2 linked regions of the Caulobacter sp. FWC2 genome follow. The main gene of each other region encodes a partner of the protein of the gene in region 2 in a complex. Links are inferred from orthologs where the notes say so. Each region holds a gene or a part of one and is shown on either strand. Other genes may lie near its edges. The genes, in order: secA and secY.

Region 1 (9,689 bases), 2.5 Mb from region 2 along the record:
GCCGCTGAACGATGGCGAGGTCCGCCTGGCCATCGAGAGCTTCGCCCTGACGGCCAATAACATCACCTACGCCGTGTTCGGCGAGATGATGAAGTACTGGGACTTCTTCCCTGGTCCGGACGGCTTTGGCCGCGTGCCGGTCTGGGGCCACGCCCGGGTCGAGGCCTCCGCCCATCCCGACATCGCGGTCGGCCAGCGCTTCTACGGCTATTGGCCGATGTCGACGCATCTGACGGTTCTGGCCAAGCCGGGCAAGACCGGCTTCACCGACGCCGCGCCGCACCGCCAGCACCTGGCGGTGGTCTACAACCAGTATCAGGCGGTGGGCGACGACGATGGCCTGGAGGCGCACAAGGCGCTGCTGCAGCCGCTGTTCATCACCTCGTTCCTGATCGAGGACCAGTTCGACGAGAACGGCTTCTACGGCGCGGCCAGCGTGATCCTGTCCAGCGCCTCGTCCAAGACGGCGATCGGCCTGGCGGCGCTGCTGAAGCGGCGCGGCGGGGTCAAGATCGTCGGCCTGACCTCGCCCCGCAACAAGGCGTTCGTCGAGGGGCTGGGGTTCTACGACGCGGTGGTGCTTTACGACGACCTGGCGAGCGCGCCGATCGAGGGGCCGGCGGCGTTCGTCGACTTCGCGGGCGATGCGGCGGTGCTGGCGAGCGTGCACAACCGGTTCGCCGATGATCTGAAGGCCTCGATCCTGGTCGGCGGCACCCACTGGGAGGCGCCGCGCGCCCAGGCCGCTCTGCCCGGTCCGACACCGGCCTTCTTCTTCGCGCCGGACCGGATGGCCAAGCGCCGTCAGGACTGGGCGCCGGGTGAGTTCGAGCGGCGGTATGGCGCGGCTTGGTCCGGCTTCGTGGCGGATGCGCCGCAGTGGTTGACGGTGGAGACCGGACAGGGACGCGAGGCGGTTCAGGCGGCTTACCTGGCGCAGGTTGACGGCGGAACGCCGGCGGATGTGGGGGTCGTGCTGCGGCCTTAGAAGACGCGCGGGAGCTCTCTCTCCTCCCCCTTTATGGGGGAGGGGGACCGCCGAACGGCGGTGGAGGGGGTCTGCGCCGCCCCATTGAGTCATGACTAGCCCCCTCCGTCTCGCCGCGCTTCGCGGCGATCCACCTCCCCCATAAAGGGGGAGGAGAGATCAAGCGGCTGCCCGCCCCTCATCCTCCAGGCTGACCCCCAGCCGCTCCCGCAACGCCAGCGCCCCCTCCGGCGTCACCCTGACCGCCCGGCCCTTGGCCTCCAGCGCCAGCCAGCCGCGCGCGGTCATGGCTTCCTGCAGCTTCACCCCCAGCGGCCCAGCCAGGTGATGCCGCCGCTCGGTCCAGTCCAGGCACTGGCGGGCGACGCCGCGGGGCGAGTGCAGGGCGTCCACGGCGACGCCCAGGTCCTCGAACCAGACCCGGCCCTCGGCCGTGACGTCGTAGAGCTTGCCCTCCGCCGGCCGGAGCAGGTCGCGCTCGACCAGCGCTTCGCAGACCTTCACGCCCAGGCGCCCCGCCAGGTGGCCGTAGCAGCATCGCGCGTCCCGCAGCGCCCGGGCCTTGGGCGAGCGCGGGATCTCCAGCGACCGCACCGGCGCGGCCAGCACCGACAGCGCCTCGATCGCATGGGCCACCTCGGCGCTGGCCAGGCGGTAGTAGCGATGCCGCCCCTCGCGCTCGACCGCCAGCAGGCCGCCGTCGACCAGCTTGACCAAGTGGTTGCTGGCCGCCTGGGCGGTGACGCCTGCGGCCCAGGCCAGGGCGCTGGCGGGCTGGGCGCGGCCGTCCTGCAAGGCCTGCAGCATGGCCGCGCGGGTCGGGTCGCCGATCAGGGCGGCGGGGGAGGCGATATTGGCGTCCATGGCGGGCATCTTAGACCGATCGCCGCCGGAATGGTTCATCGGCGCGTGTAGCAATCGGGCGCCGGACCGGGGCATGACGACGACCATGAGCACCGCGTCTTCTCCCGCTTCCCGCCTGCCCCTGATCACGACCGCCGCCAGCTTCGGCCTCCTGGTCACCCAGCTGGACGTGACCATCGTCAATGTCGCGCTGGACGCCATCGGCACGGCGTTCGACGCCCCGACGGCGCAGCTGCAATGGGTGGTCGACGCCTATGTGCTGGCCCTGGCGGCCATGCTGCTGTCGGCCGGGGCGATCGGCGATCGGGTGGGGCCCAAGCGGGCGTTCATGGCGGGTCTGGCGCTGTTCGGGCTCGCCTCGGCGGCCTGCGGCTTCGCGGGAAGTCCGCTGGCCCTGATCCTGGCCCGCGTGGTCCAGGGCGCGGCCGGAGCGCTGCTGATCCCGTCGTCCCTGGCCCTGATCGCCCACGCCGCCCACGGCGACCACAAGGCGCGCGCGGCGGCGGTCGGCTGGTGGACCGCCGCCGGCGGGGTGTCGATCGCCGCCGGACCGGTGCTGGGCGGCCTGCTGGTCGAGGCGGTCGGCTGGCGCTGGGTGTTCTTTGTCAACCTGCCGCTCTGCCTGATCGGCGCGGTGCTGACCCAGGTCGTGGCGTCGGCGACGCCGCCCAAGCCCAGGGTTCCGTTCGACATCCCCGGCCAGGTCCTGGCCGTCGCCGCCGTGACCCTGCTGGTGGGCGGGCTGATCGAGGGCGGACATCGCGGCTGGAACGGCGGACCGCTGGCCGCCCTGGTCGCCGGCGTGCTGCTGGCCGTCGCCTTCGTGCTGGTCGAGCGCCGCTCCAAGCATCCGGCCATGCCGCTGGCGGCCTTCCGCAAGCGTCCGGCCTGGACGGCGGTGGCGGTCGGATCGGCGCTGAACTTCACCTACTATGGCCTGATCTTCGTGCTGGGCCTCTACATGCTGCGGACCCTGCATTGGGCGCCGGGCAGGGCCGGGATCGCCTTTCTGCCGCTGACGGCGACCTTCGTGCTGTCGAACCTCGTCAGCGGCGGCCTGGTGGCGCGGCTGGGGGCGCGTACGGTGACGACGGGCGGGCTGCTGATCGCCGCCTGCGGCTACGCCCTGACCGCCCGGCTGGGCGCGGACAGCGGCCTGCTGGAGATGCTGCCCGGCTTTGCCTTGATCCCCGGCGGCATGGGCCTGGCCATTCCGACCCTGACCAGCGGCCTGCTGGCCAGCGTCGACCGCCACGACGCCGGCGCGGCCTCGGGCACGCTCAACGCCTGCCGCCAGGTCGGCGGGGCAGCCGGCGTGGCGATCTTCGGGGCGTTGGCCAGCGCGGACATCGTCTGGGGGCTTAGGATCTCGGGCGTCGTGGCAGCGGCTCTGCTGGTCGCGGCCAGCGCCCTCACGGCCCGCGTCGACAGGGCGGCTTGACCTCGGGGCGGGGTTCGCCGCCTGCTGGCGGTCCGGCGAATCTCGCCCGACCAAGGCTCCGCGATGCACGAATCCAGCAAGTCCGTCTTCCACAAGATCAAGGATTCGCGCTACGCGACCCGCTACATCGTCGGCGACGGCATCGACATCGGGGCCGGCGAGGATTCGATCGGCCAGTACTACGAGTTCTTCCCGCTGATGAAATCGTGCCGTGGCTGGGACCTGCCCGACGGCGACGCCCAACTGATGGCCAGCGTGCCGGACGCGACCTTCGACTTCGTCCACTCGTCCCACTGCCTGGAGCACATGCGCGATCCCAGGGAAGCGCTGGAGAACTGGCTGCGGATCCTAAAGCCTGGCGGCCACCTGGTGTGCCTGATCCCCGACGAGGATCTCTACGAGCAGGGCGTGTTCCCCTCGACCTTCAACACCGACCACAAGCACACCTTCACGATCTTCAAGAAGGCCTCCTGGTCCAGCGCCAGCATCAACCTGACGCAGCTGCTGGCCAGCCTGTCGGCCGATGTCGAGATCAAGAAGATCGAGCTGATGGACGCCACCTTCCGCTACGACTTCAACCAGCGGATCGGCGTGGACCGCTTCGACCAGACCCGCACGGCGGTCGGCGAGTGCGCGATCGAGTTCGTGCTGAAGAAGCTTTAAATGAGCTCCCTTCCCCCTTGATGGGGGAAGGGCGGGGATGGGGGTGACACGGCGGTTCCGCCTGCACGGCCCTGCCCACCCCCACCCAACCCTCCCCCATCCGCCGACGGGAGGGCTCAAAGCAAAACGCCCGCCCCGGTCTCCCGGGGCGGGCGCTTCAAAACTCAGACCTCAGCCTCGCCTCAGATCAGCGAGCCGTGGCACTGCTTGAACTTCTTGCCCGAGCCGCAGGGGCAGGGGGCGTTGCGGTTGGTGCGTTCCCATTCTTCCGGCAGGGACGAGATCGGCAGGCCCTGGCGCTGTTGCGGCGACAGGCCGTCCGGGATGGCGCCGGCGACGGCGGCGTTCTCGCCGGTCAGCGGGTCCAGGTGGACCTCCTGGAGGCCCTCCAGCGACGCGTGCGGGATTTCCGGCTCGGCATAGGCGATCTCGACCGTCATCAGCCAACGGGTGGTGTTGGTGCGCAGGTCGCCCAGCAGCTTCTCGAACAGCGAGAAGGCCTCGGTCTTGTACTCGTTCAGCGGATCGCGCTGGCCGTAGCCGCGCAGGCCGATGACGTTGCGCAGGTGGTCCAGGTGCATCAGGTGCTCGCGCCACTGCAGATCGATCATCTGCAGCAGGAAGTTCTTCTCGACCGAGCGCATCTGCTCGGGCGTGATGATCACTTCGCGCTGGGCGGCGTACTCGTCGGCCGCCTTGGTCAGGCGGTTCTTGATCTCTTCGTCGGCGATGCCTTCCTCGGCGGCCCAGGCCTCGATCGGCAGGTCCAGGCCCAGGATCGACTGGACGCGTTCCTTCAGGCCCTCGATGTCCCACTGCTCGGCATAGGCCTTGGGCGGCAGGTGGCGGGCGATCAGGTCGTCGATCGTGTCGTGACGCATCTCGACGATGATGTCCGAGAGGTCGCTGGACTCCATGAACTCCTGGCGCTGCTCGAACACGGCCTTGCGCTGATCGTTGACGACGTCGTCGTACTTCAGGAGGTTCTTGCGGATCTCGTAGTTGCGCTGCTCGACGCGCTTCTGGGCGGTGGCGATGGCGTTGTTCAGCCACTTGTGGGTGATCGCCTCGCCTTCCTGGACGCCGAAGGTGCGCATGATCGCGTCCAGGCGCTCGCCGGCGAAGATGCGCAGCAGGTCGTCCTCGCACGACAGGAAGAACTTCGACCGGCCCGGGTCGCCCTGACGGCCGGTGCGGCCGCGCAGCTGGTTGTCGATGCGACGGCTTTCGTGGCGCTCGGTGCCCAGCACGAACAGGCCGCCGGCGGCCAGGGCCTTTTCCCGGGCGACGACGATTTCGGCCTCGAGGCGCTTGCGCTCCTCGACTTCGTCCTCGTGGCTGATCTCCAGCCCCATGCCCTTCTGCTGCTGGCGCCAGTTGGCCAGGCGCATGTCGATATTGCCGCCCAGCTGGATGTCGGTGCCGCGGCCGGCCATGTTGGTGGCGATGGTCACCGCGCCGGGCACGCCCGCGTCGGCGACGATGCCGGCTTCCTGTTCGTGGAAGCGGGCGTTCAGCACCTGGTGCGGGATGCCCTTCTGCTTCTTGCCGTTGTTCTCGAACGCGAAGCTGGACAGCAGCTTGGACAGTTCCTCGGACTTCTCGATCGACACGGTGCCGACCAGGATCGGCTGGCCGCGCACGTGGCAGTCGGCGATCTGCTTGAGGATGGCCTCGTTCTTCTCGCGCTCGGTGCGATAGACCTCATCGTCGTCGTCGATGCGCTTGATGACGCGGTTGGTCGGGATTTCCGAGACGCTCATCTTGTAGATGTCGTCGAATTCCTGGGCTTCCGTCGACGCCGTGCCGGTCATGCCCGACAGCTTCTTGTAGAGGCGGAAGTAGTTCTGGATGGTCACCGAGGCCAGGGTCTGGTTCTCGGGCTGGACGTCGGCGCCTTCCTTGGCCTCGATGGCCTGGTGCAGGCCTTCCGACAGGCGGCGGCCCGTCATCATGCGGCCGGTGAACTCGTCGATCAGGATGACCTCGCCGCCCTTGACGATGTAGTCCTTGTCGCGCGTGTACAGCACGTTGGCGCGCAGGGCCTGGTTGACGTGGTGGACCACCGAGACGTTGGCCGCGTCGTAGAGGCCCGCCGAGTCCTCGGCCAGGTGGCCGCCCGACATCAGGATCTCTTCGATCTTCTCCTGGCCGTCCTCGGTCAGGATGACCTGCTTCTGCTTCTCGTCGTGGTCGTACGTGCCCTTGTCCTGGATCAGCTGCTTCACCAAGACGTCGATCGTCTTGTAGAAGCTGCTGCGGTCCTCGGTGGGGCCCGAGATGATCAGCGGGGTGCGGGCTTCGTCGATCAGGATCGAGTCCACTTCGTCGACGATGACGAAGTTGTGGCCGCGCTGGACCATTTCCTCGACGCTGTAGACGAGGTTGTCGCGCAGGTAGTCGAAGCCGAATTCGTTGTTGGTGCCGTAGGTGATGTCGCTGCGATAGGCGCGCTGACGCTCACCCTGGCTCAGGCCGTTGACGATCACGCCATAGCTGAGGCCCAGGAAGGTGTAGATCTGGCCCATCCAGTCGGCGTCGCGGCGGGCCAGGTAGTCGTTGACGGTAATGACGTGGACGCCCTTGCCTTCCAGGGCGTTGAGGTAGGTCGGCAGGGTGGCGACCAGGGTCTTACCTTCGCCCGTGCGCATTTCCGAGATGCCCGAGAAGTGCAGCACCATGCCGCCGACCATCTGGACGTCGAAGTGGCGCATGCCCAGCACGCGTTTGCCGGCCTCGCGCACCACGGCGAAGGCCTCGTTCAGCACGTCTTCGAGCGTTTCACCCTTTTCAAGGCGGGCCTTGAATTCGGCGGTCTTGCCCCTCAGCGCCTCGTCCGAGAGGGCCGCGTATTCGGGTTCCAGAGCGTTGATCTTGGCGACCCGCGCGGCGAAGGCCTTGACCTTGCGTTCGTTGGAAGAGCCGAAGAGCTTTTTGGCGAGACCAAGCATGCGGGGGGAATCCGGTAGGACGGTTTGACGAGGAGGCCGGCGCTAAGGCTGTGCGGCCTCGACTACGGTAGATGAAGTCGCGCTGGATTAGCGGATAAATCCGCTATTCCGGTGCGGCCGGAGACTTAAGCACCGACCCTCATGGTGTCAACGCGAAGACCCCGGCGTTAGTAAGGCTTCTCGGGCCCTTAGTGTCCGTACTGCCTCAGTTTTCGCGAGCTCGAACGCTTTCGGCGCCGAAGCCGTTTCCTCTTGGCGAAAAACCGCGCTAGAGCGGCTTCAGCAAAGCCGGAGATCTTGGCCTTGAAGACCACTTCCCGCCTGATGAGCGCGCTCAGCGTCGTCGCCTGCGTCCTGGTGCTGGCCGCGTGCGGCCAGAACAAGGTCGCCGACAAGCCGCCGGAGCCCGGCGACACGGCCGTGGCGCGCGTCAACGGCCAGGTGATCTGGGCCTCCGACGTGAAGCGCGAGGCCGTGGCCCAGGGCCTGATCAGCGAGGGCGAACCGCTGGACATCTCCAGCGAGGTGTTCCGCCAGCGCCTCGACGAAGTCATCGACCAGAAGCTGCTGGCCTCCGAGGCCATCAAGCGCAAGATCGACAAGGAGGCTGTAGCCCAGCGCCGCCTGGCCGCCGCCCGCGAACGCATCCTGGGCGACATGCTGGTCGAGGGCGTGGTCGAGAAGGCCGTCACCGAGGACGCCATCCGCAAGCTCTATGCCGAGCAGCAGAAGCTTTCGAAGCGCTCGGAAGAGATCCGCGCCCGCCAGATCATCGTCGGCAGCCAGGCCGAGGCCGACAGCATCAAGAAGCTGCTGGCCTCCGGGGCCTCGTTCGACGCCCTGGCCATGGAGCGCTCGACCGACCAGGCCACCCGCTTCAACGGCGGCGACCTGGGCTATTTCACCCTGGACGTCATGCCCGAGCCCTATGGCGTGGCCCTGAAGGACGCCCAGAAGGGCGCGCTCGTCGGTCCGTTCGCGGCCGAGGGCGGCTGGGTCATCGTCAAGGTCGAGGACAAGCGCACCGAGGAGCCCATCACCCTGGAGGCGGCCCGCCCGCAGATCGTGCGCTTCCTGACCTATGATCAGGTCCGCGACGTGCTCGAGAAGCTGCGCGGCTCGGCCAAGGTCGAGATGCTGGTCGGCAAGCCCCAGGACGTGTCCGGCGCGGCCGGCGCTCAGGAGCCGGCTTCCGCCCCGGCGGAGCTGCAAGGCGCCGCGCCGGCCTCGGCGCCGGCCGCGCCGCCCGCCCAACCTACCCAACCCGCCAAGAAGTAAGAGCGGCCCATATGACCAAGACTCCCCAGAAGGCCGACAAGACTTCGGGCAAGACCACCGTCGCGAAGGCCCCCGAGGCCGCCCAGGGTTCGGCCAATCCCGTCGCCGCCGCCGGCGCCGCCCTTGAGCGCGCCCTGGTCGACCCGCTGACCTCGGCCTTGAAGCGCGCCGGCCTGCGCCGCGGTCAGAAGTCGGCCGGCGAGGTCGCGACGCCTCCGGCTGCTCCGGCGCCCGCCAAGCCTGTCTCAGGGGGCGCGGGCAAGCCCGGCCTGGCGATCTCGCCCCTGGCCGTGCCGTTCCCGGTGATCCCGCCGATCGCCGGCGTCGAGATCGCCACTGGACGCGCCGGCTTCTACAAGCACGAGCGCGAGGACCTGGTCCTCATGCGCTTCGCCGAGGGAACCTCGGCGGCGGGGGTCTTCACCCGGCACGGCGTCGGCTCGGCGCCCGTTGACTGGTGCAAGCGCCAGCTGGCCGCGTCCGGCGGCGCGGACGTCCGCGCCCTGGTCGTCAACGCCGGCTGCGCCAACAGCTTCACCGGCCGTCCCGGCGCGGACGCCGTGCGCCGCGTGGCCACGGCCGTGGGCAAGCGCCTGGACTGCCGCCAGCGCGACGTGATGATGGCCTCCACCGGCGTCATCGGCGTCATCCTGGACGACAGCAAGATCACCGCCCGCCTGCCCGAGGTCGAAGCCCGCCTGACGGCCGACGCCTGGGCCGAGGCTGGCCGCGCGATCATGACCACCGACACCTTCCCCAAGGGCGCCTACGCTACGGCGATGATCGACGGGCATGAAGTGAAGATCGCCGGCATCGCCAAGGGCTCGGGCATGATCGCGCCCGACATGGCGACCATGCTGGCCTTCGTCGCGACCGACGCGGCCATCGCGCCCGCGGCGCTGCAGACCCTGGTCAGCCTCTATACCCGCACGACCTTCAACTGCGTGACGGTGGACGGCGATCGCTCGACCAACGACACCCTGCTGTTGTTCGCCACCGGCCAGTCGGGGGCGCCCAAGATCCACCGCGCCGGCGACAAGCGCCTGGCCGACTTCCGCGAGAAGCTGGAAGCGGTGTTGCTGGATCTGGCGCTGCAACTGGTCAAGGACGGTGAAGGGGCGACCAAGTTCGTCAAGATCACCGTCAACGGCGCGCAGAGCCCCGCCTCGGCTCGCAAGATCGCCCGCACCATCGCCGAGAGCCCGCTGGTCAAGACCGCCTTCGCCGGCGAGGACGCCAACTGGGGCCGGATCGTCATGGCCGTGGGCCGCGCCGACGAGCCGGTCGCCCGCGAGAAGATCAGCGTCAAGTTCGGCGACCTCTATGCCGCCCGCGACGGCCTGATATCGGCCGAATACGACGAGGCCAAGATGAGCGCCTACGTCAAGAACCAGCAGTTCGAGGTCAGCGTCGACGTCGGCGTCGGCAAGGGCTCGTCCACGGTGTGGACCTGCGACCTGACCAAGCAGTACGTGGCGATCAACGGCGACTACCGGAGCTAGGC
Region 2 (4,367 bases):
AAAAAGTACTAGACGCGACGACGCTTGGGCGGACGGCAGCCGTTGTGCGGGATCGGCGTGACGTCGCGGATGGTCGTGATGGTCATGCCCGCGGCTTGCAGCGCGCGCAGAGCCGATTCACGGCCCGAACCAGGACCCGACACGTTGACTTCCAGCGTCTTGACGCCGTGTTCAGCGGCCTTCTTGCCCGCGTCTTCCGCAGCCATCTGAGCGGCGTACGGGGTCGACTTGCGCGAGCCCTTGAAGCCCATCATGCCGGCCGAGGACCACGAGATCGTGTTGCCCTGGGCGTCGGTGATGGTGATCATGGTGTTGTTGAACGAGGCGTTCACGTGCGCCACGCCCGAGGTGATGTTCTTGCGTTCGCGCTTTTTAACGCGACCCGGTTCCTTGGCCATCGTCAGGCTACCTTATTTCTTCTTGCCGGCGATCGGCTTGGCCGGACCCTTGCGGGTGCGAGCGTTCGTGTGGGTGCGCTGACCGCGGACCGGCAGGCCCTTACGGTGACGCAGGCCGCGATAGCAGGCCAGGTCCATCAAGCGCTTGATGTTCATCGAGTTCTCGCGGCGCAGATCACCCTCGACGGTATAGTCGCGGTCGATCGTTTCGCGGATCTGCAGGACTTCAGCGTCGGTCAATTGATTGACGCGACGAGCTTCCTCGATGCCCACCTTCGTGATGATTTCACGCGCGGACCGTTGGCCGATGCCGTGAATGTACTGAAGCGCGATCAAAACGCGCTTGTTCGTCGGTATGTTGACGCCTGCAATACGGGCCACGTCTAATGTTCTCCTAGTCACGCACTAAAGACGCGAACGGCGCGCCCGGCTCAATCCAGAGGATCCAAACCGGCGCGCACGGATCGCGCCCTTTCGCGGAAGCGCCCCGTTATAGGGATCGTTTCGCTTCCGTCAACAACTGAATCCACCAGACATCCGGTGAATCAGGGCTTCTTTAAGCGACCACGCTCAGAGCATGGTCGATGGAACTGGCGACGGCTTCGACCGAACCCATTCCGTCCAGTTCCGTGAGCTTCCCCTGCCCTTCATAGTAAGGCAGCAGCGGCGCGGTCTGGGCATTGTACTGAGCCAAACGAGTCACGAAGACTTCGGGATTGTCGTCCGGCCGCCCCTGTTCTTCGAATCGCTTCTTGATCCGCTCGATCAGGGCTGGCTCGTCTACCTTGAGTCGGAGAACAGAGTCGATCTTCTGTCCCCGAGCCGCCAACATCTTGTCCAGAGCTTCGGCCTGAGCGACTGTGCGCGGGAAACCATCAAAGATCGCGCCGCCGGCCGCCTCGGCCTCGGGCAGACGGTCCTCGATCAACGCGATGACAATCTCGTCGGTGACCAACTCGCCGCGGTCCAGCACGCCCTTGACCTTCAGGCCGAGCTCCGAACCCGAGGCGATCGCGGCCCGCAGCATGTCGCCGGTCGAGAGCTGGACCATGCCACGCTCAGTGACCAGGCGCTTGGCCTGAGTGCCCTTCCCCGCCGCCGGCGGACCGAACAGGATCAAGTTCATTTAAGCCCCTTCGCGCGTCTGCCGAGTCTGCGCCCAGCTGATCTCCCGGTGCAGACCTAGAGCCCCGGGAAAGAAAACGGAAGCCGGTTTTGTGACAAACCGGCTTCCAACGCTTCCAATAAATGTGAAGCCCGGCTTAGCGGTTACGACCGCCGCGCAGCTTCGACTTCTTGATGAGGCCCTCGTACTGGTGAGCCAGCAGGTGCGACTGGATCTGCGCCACGGTGTCCATGGTCACCGTCACGACGATCAGGATCGAGGTGCCGCCCAGGGCGAACTGGTTCGACTTGACGGCCATCATGACCAGCTCCGGCGCCACGCAGACGGCGGTGATGTAGGCCGCGCCGATCACGGTCAGGCGGGTCAGCACGTAGTCTAGGTACTCAGCGGTGCGCTTGCCCGGACGGATGCCCGGCAGGAAGCCGCCGTACTTGCGCAGGTTCTCGGCCGTCTCCTCGGGATTGAACACGACCGAGGTGTAGAAGAACGAGAAGAAGATGATCAGCAGCGCGTAGAGCACCAGGAACGCCGGGTGGCCGTGCTGCAGCGCGCCGACCACGCCCGGCAGCCACTGGGCCCAGGACGGCAGGTTGGCCGCGTTGATGAATTGCAGGGCCGTCGTCGGCAGCAGCAACAGGCTGGAGGCGAAGATCGGCGGGATCACGCCCGCGGTGTTGATCTTAAGCGGCATGAACGAGCTCTCGCCGCCCACCATGCGGTTGCCCTGCTGGCGCTTGGGGTAGTGGACCAGCAGGCGGCGCTGCGAGCGCTCCATAAATACGATCGCCAGGATGGCGGCCACGGCGCCGATCAGGATCAGGAACAGCGGGGTGTAGTTGCCCGAGGTCTGCGACTGGACCAGCAACTGACCAAGGGTCATCGGCAGGTGGGCCACGATGCCGGCGAAGATGATCAGCGAGACACCGTTGCCGACGCCGCGGCTGGTGATCTGCTCGCCCAGCCACATCACAAACAGGGTGCCGCCGGTCAGGACCACGACAGTCGAAACGACGAAGAAGAGCGGCCCCACGCCCGCAGCGACCACGCCGGGCTGCGCTTGCAGGCCAATGGCGATCGAGGCCGACTGGAACACGGCCAGCACCACGGCCAGGTAACGGGTATATTGGTTGAGGGTCTTGCGGCCCGCCTCCCCGCCTTCCTTCTTCAGCTTCTCCCACGGCGGATACACCGTTCCCATCAGCTGCACGATGATCGAGGCGCTGATGTAGGGCATCACGTTCAGCGAGAAGATCGCCATCCGCGAGACGGCGCCGCCCGAGAACATGTTGAACATGCCGAGGATGCCCTCGGAGTTGTTGTTGAACAGGCGCGAGAACGCGTTCACGTCGATGCCCGGAATCGGGACGTAGGAACCCAGGCGGTAGACCACCAGGGCGATGATCGTGAACCAGATGCGCTTGTGAAGATCGGTCGCCTTTTGGAACGACGCGAAATTCATATTGGCTGCGAGTTGTTCGGCGGCCGAGGCCATTCAGATCCCCACGACTCTGGAGCGTGACGGCCGGACACTATCCGGCGACTCCAACGAAATTTGGCGCGGAGCCTGCTTATCCGTTTCAAACGATTTGAAAAGGGCAGGCCCGGGTAGAGGCCACAAATAGGTGAGGCTCGCCGCGATGTCACGGCGAGCCCCCTATTTCTGTCATCCCGGTCGAAACGAAGTCCCGGGAAAGCGCCAGGCGCTTATCGGGATGACATATGGTCTTAGGCTTCGGCTTCCGCCTTGGCCTTCTTGGTCACGGTGACCGAACCACCAGCGGCCTCGACGGCCTTGATGGCGGCTTCCGTGGCCGAGTAGACGGTCAGCTTCAGGGCGGTCTTGATCTCGCCCTTGCCCAGCAGCTTCACGCCGTCGAGTTCACGACGGATGACGCCGGCGGCGACGAGGTCAGCGGGAGCCAGTTCGGCGCCAGCCTTGAACTTGCCAGCGGCGACGGCTTGTTCCAGGCGCCACAGGTTCACTTCGGCGAACTCGAGGCGGAAGGGGTTGTTGAAGCCGCGCTTAGGCATACGCATGTGCAGCGGCATCTGGCCGCCTTCGAAGCCGGCGATGGCGACGCCCGAGCGCGCCTTCTGGCCCTTCACACCGCGACCGGCGGTCTTGCCCTTGCCCGAGCCCGGGCCACGGCCGACGCGCATGCGGTTCTTGGTCGAGCCTTCCTGCGGGGCCAGTTCATTCAGCTTGGTCATATGTGCCTCTCCTTGGAGATCTGCGCCCAGCCAGCGGCTGGACTCGGCTTGAAAAAATCAGAGCGCGCTTAAAACCCTAAAACGCCCCGAAACTCAATGGTGAAATGAGTTTGGGCCAAACAGGATTTCAAACGAAAACCACCCCGGCTCTCACCGGGGTGGCATATTTCGTCGTCGCGTAGCGGACTACTCGACGATTTCCAGCAGGTGCGCGACCTTGCGGATCATGCCGCGGACCGACGGGGTGTCTTCCAGCGTGGACGTACGGCCCAGCTTGTTGAGACCCAGACCAGCGAGCGTGGCGCGCTGGTCCTTTTCACGACGGATCGGGCTGCCCGTTTGGCGGACCGTGACTTGCTTAGCTTCAGCCATGACTTAGCCCTCGATGGCTTCCGGCGACGAAGCGCCGTCGGCGCGACGGCCGAGGATGTCGCCAACCTTCTTGCCGCGCTTGGCGGCGATCTGGCGGGGCGACGACTGGACCTTCAGGGCCTCGAACGTGGCGCGAACCATGTTGTACGGGTTCGAGGAACCCGTCGACTTGGCCACGACGTCCTGGACACCCAGGGTTTCGAGAACCGCGCGCATCGGACCGCCGGCGATGACGCCGGTGCCGGGAGGCGCCGCGCGCA

What was found.
Region 1: the proteins of secY (region 2) and secA are in contact, whole or in part, in a crystal structure (PDB 3DIN), measured with the Thermotoga maritima proteins. The link is inferred for Caulobacter sp. FWC2 from one-to-one orthologs. Residues at the interface, in WP_004081795.1 of Thermotoga maritima: Glu108, Gly109, Glu110, Glu111, Ala236, Glu237, Arg238, Arg239, Ile240, Thr241, Ile242, Gln243, Tyr244, Ala245, Arg246, Arg247, Val248, Thr249, Gly250, Arg251, Arg252, Val253, Tyr254, Gly256, Ala257, Ser258, Thr259, Tyr260, Leu261, Pro262; in WP_004082002.1 of Thermotoga maritima: Glu261, Ala262, Arg263, Lys300, Ala301, Arg302, Thr303, Ile304, Ile305, Leu323, Tyr324, Asp325, Pro326, Val329, Ser330, Tyr333, Ile336, Lys340, Phe345, Val349, Glu363, Phe364, Tyr374, Ser375, Gly376, Gly377, Glu393, Ile395, Thr482, Ser483.

Annotation. Positions count from the first base shown.
Region 1 is NZ_PEBF01000001.1:855,246-864,934, forward strand. The notes cover bases 3,939-7,281. They hold secA (preprotein translocase subunit SecA), read right to left. Parts: upstream 6,908-7,281; coding sequence 4,139-6,907; downstream 3,939-4,138. Other genes in these bases: CSW62_RS04065 (methyltransferase domain-containing protein), read left to right, coding at 3,939-3,956; CSW62_RS04075 (peptidyl-prolyl cis-trans isomerase), read left to right, coding at 7,205-7,281. Outside these bases: CSW62_RS04050 (DUF2855 family protein), read left to right, coding at 1-988; CSW62_RS04055 (helix-turn-helix transcriptional regulator), read right to left, coding at 1,148-1,852; CSW62_RS04060 (MFS transporter), read left to right, coding at 1,938-3,293; more of CSW62_RS04065, read left to right, coding at 3,357-3,938; more of CSW62_RS04075, read left to right, coding at 7,282-8,185; bifunctional glutamate N-acetyltransferase/amino-acid acetyltransferase ArgJ, read left to right, coding at 8,197-9,687. UniProt on the Escherichia coli protein: Required for protein export, interacts with the SecYEG preprotein conducting channel.
Region 2 is NZ_PEBF01000001.1:3,378,297-3,382,663, forward strand. The notes cover bases 839-3,829. They hold secY (preprotein translocase subunit SecY), read right to left. Parts: upstream 3,017-3,829; coding sequence 1,661-3,016; downstream 839-1,660. Other genes in these bases: CSW62_RS16140 (adenylate kinase), read right to left, coding at 955-1,524; rplO (50S ribosomal protein L15), read right to left, coding at 3,250-3,735. Outside these bases: rpsK (30S ribosomal protein S11), read right to left, coding at 9-398; rpsM (30S ribosomal protein S13), read right to left, coding at 411-779; rpmD (50S ribosomal protein L30), read right to left, coding at 3,922-4,107; rpsE (30S ribosomal protein S5), read right to left, coding at 4,111-4,367. UniProt on the Escherichia coli protein: The central subunit of the protein translocation channel SecYEG. Consists of two halves formed by TMs 1-5 and 6-10.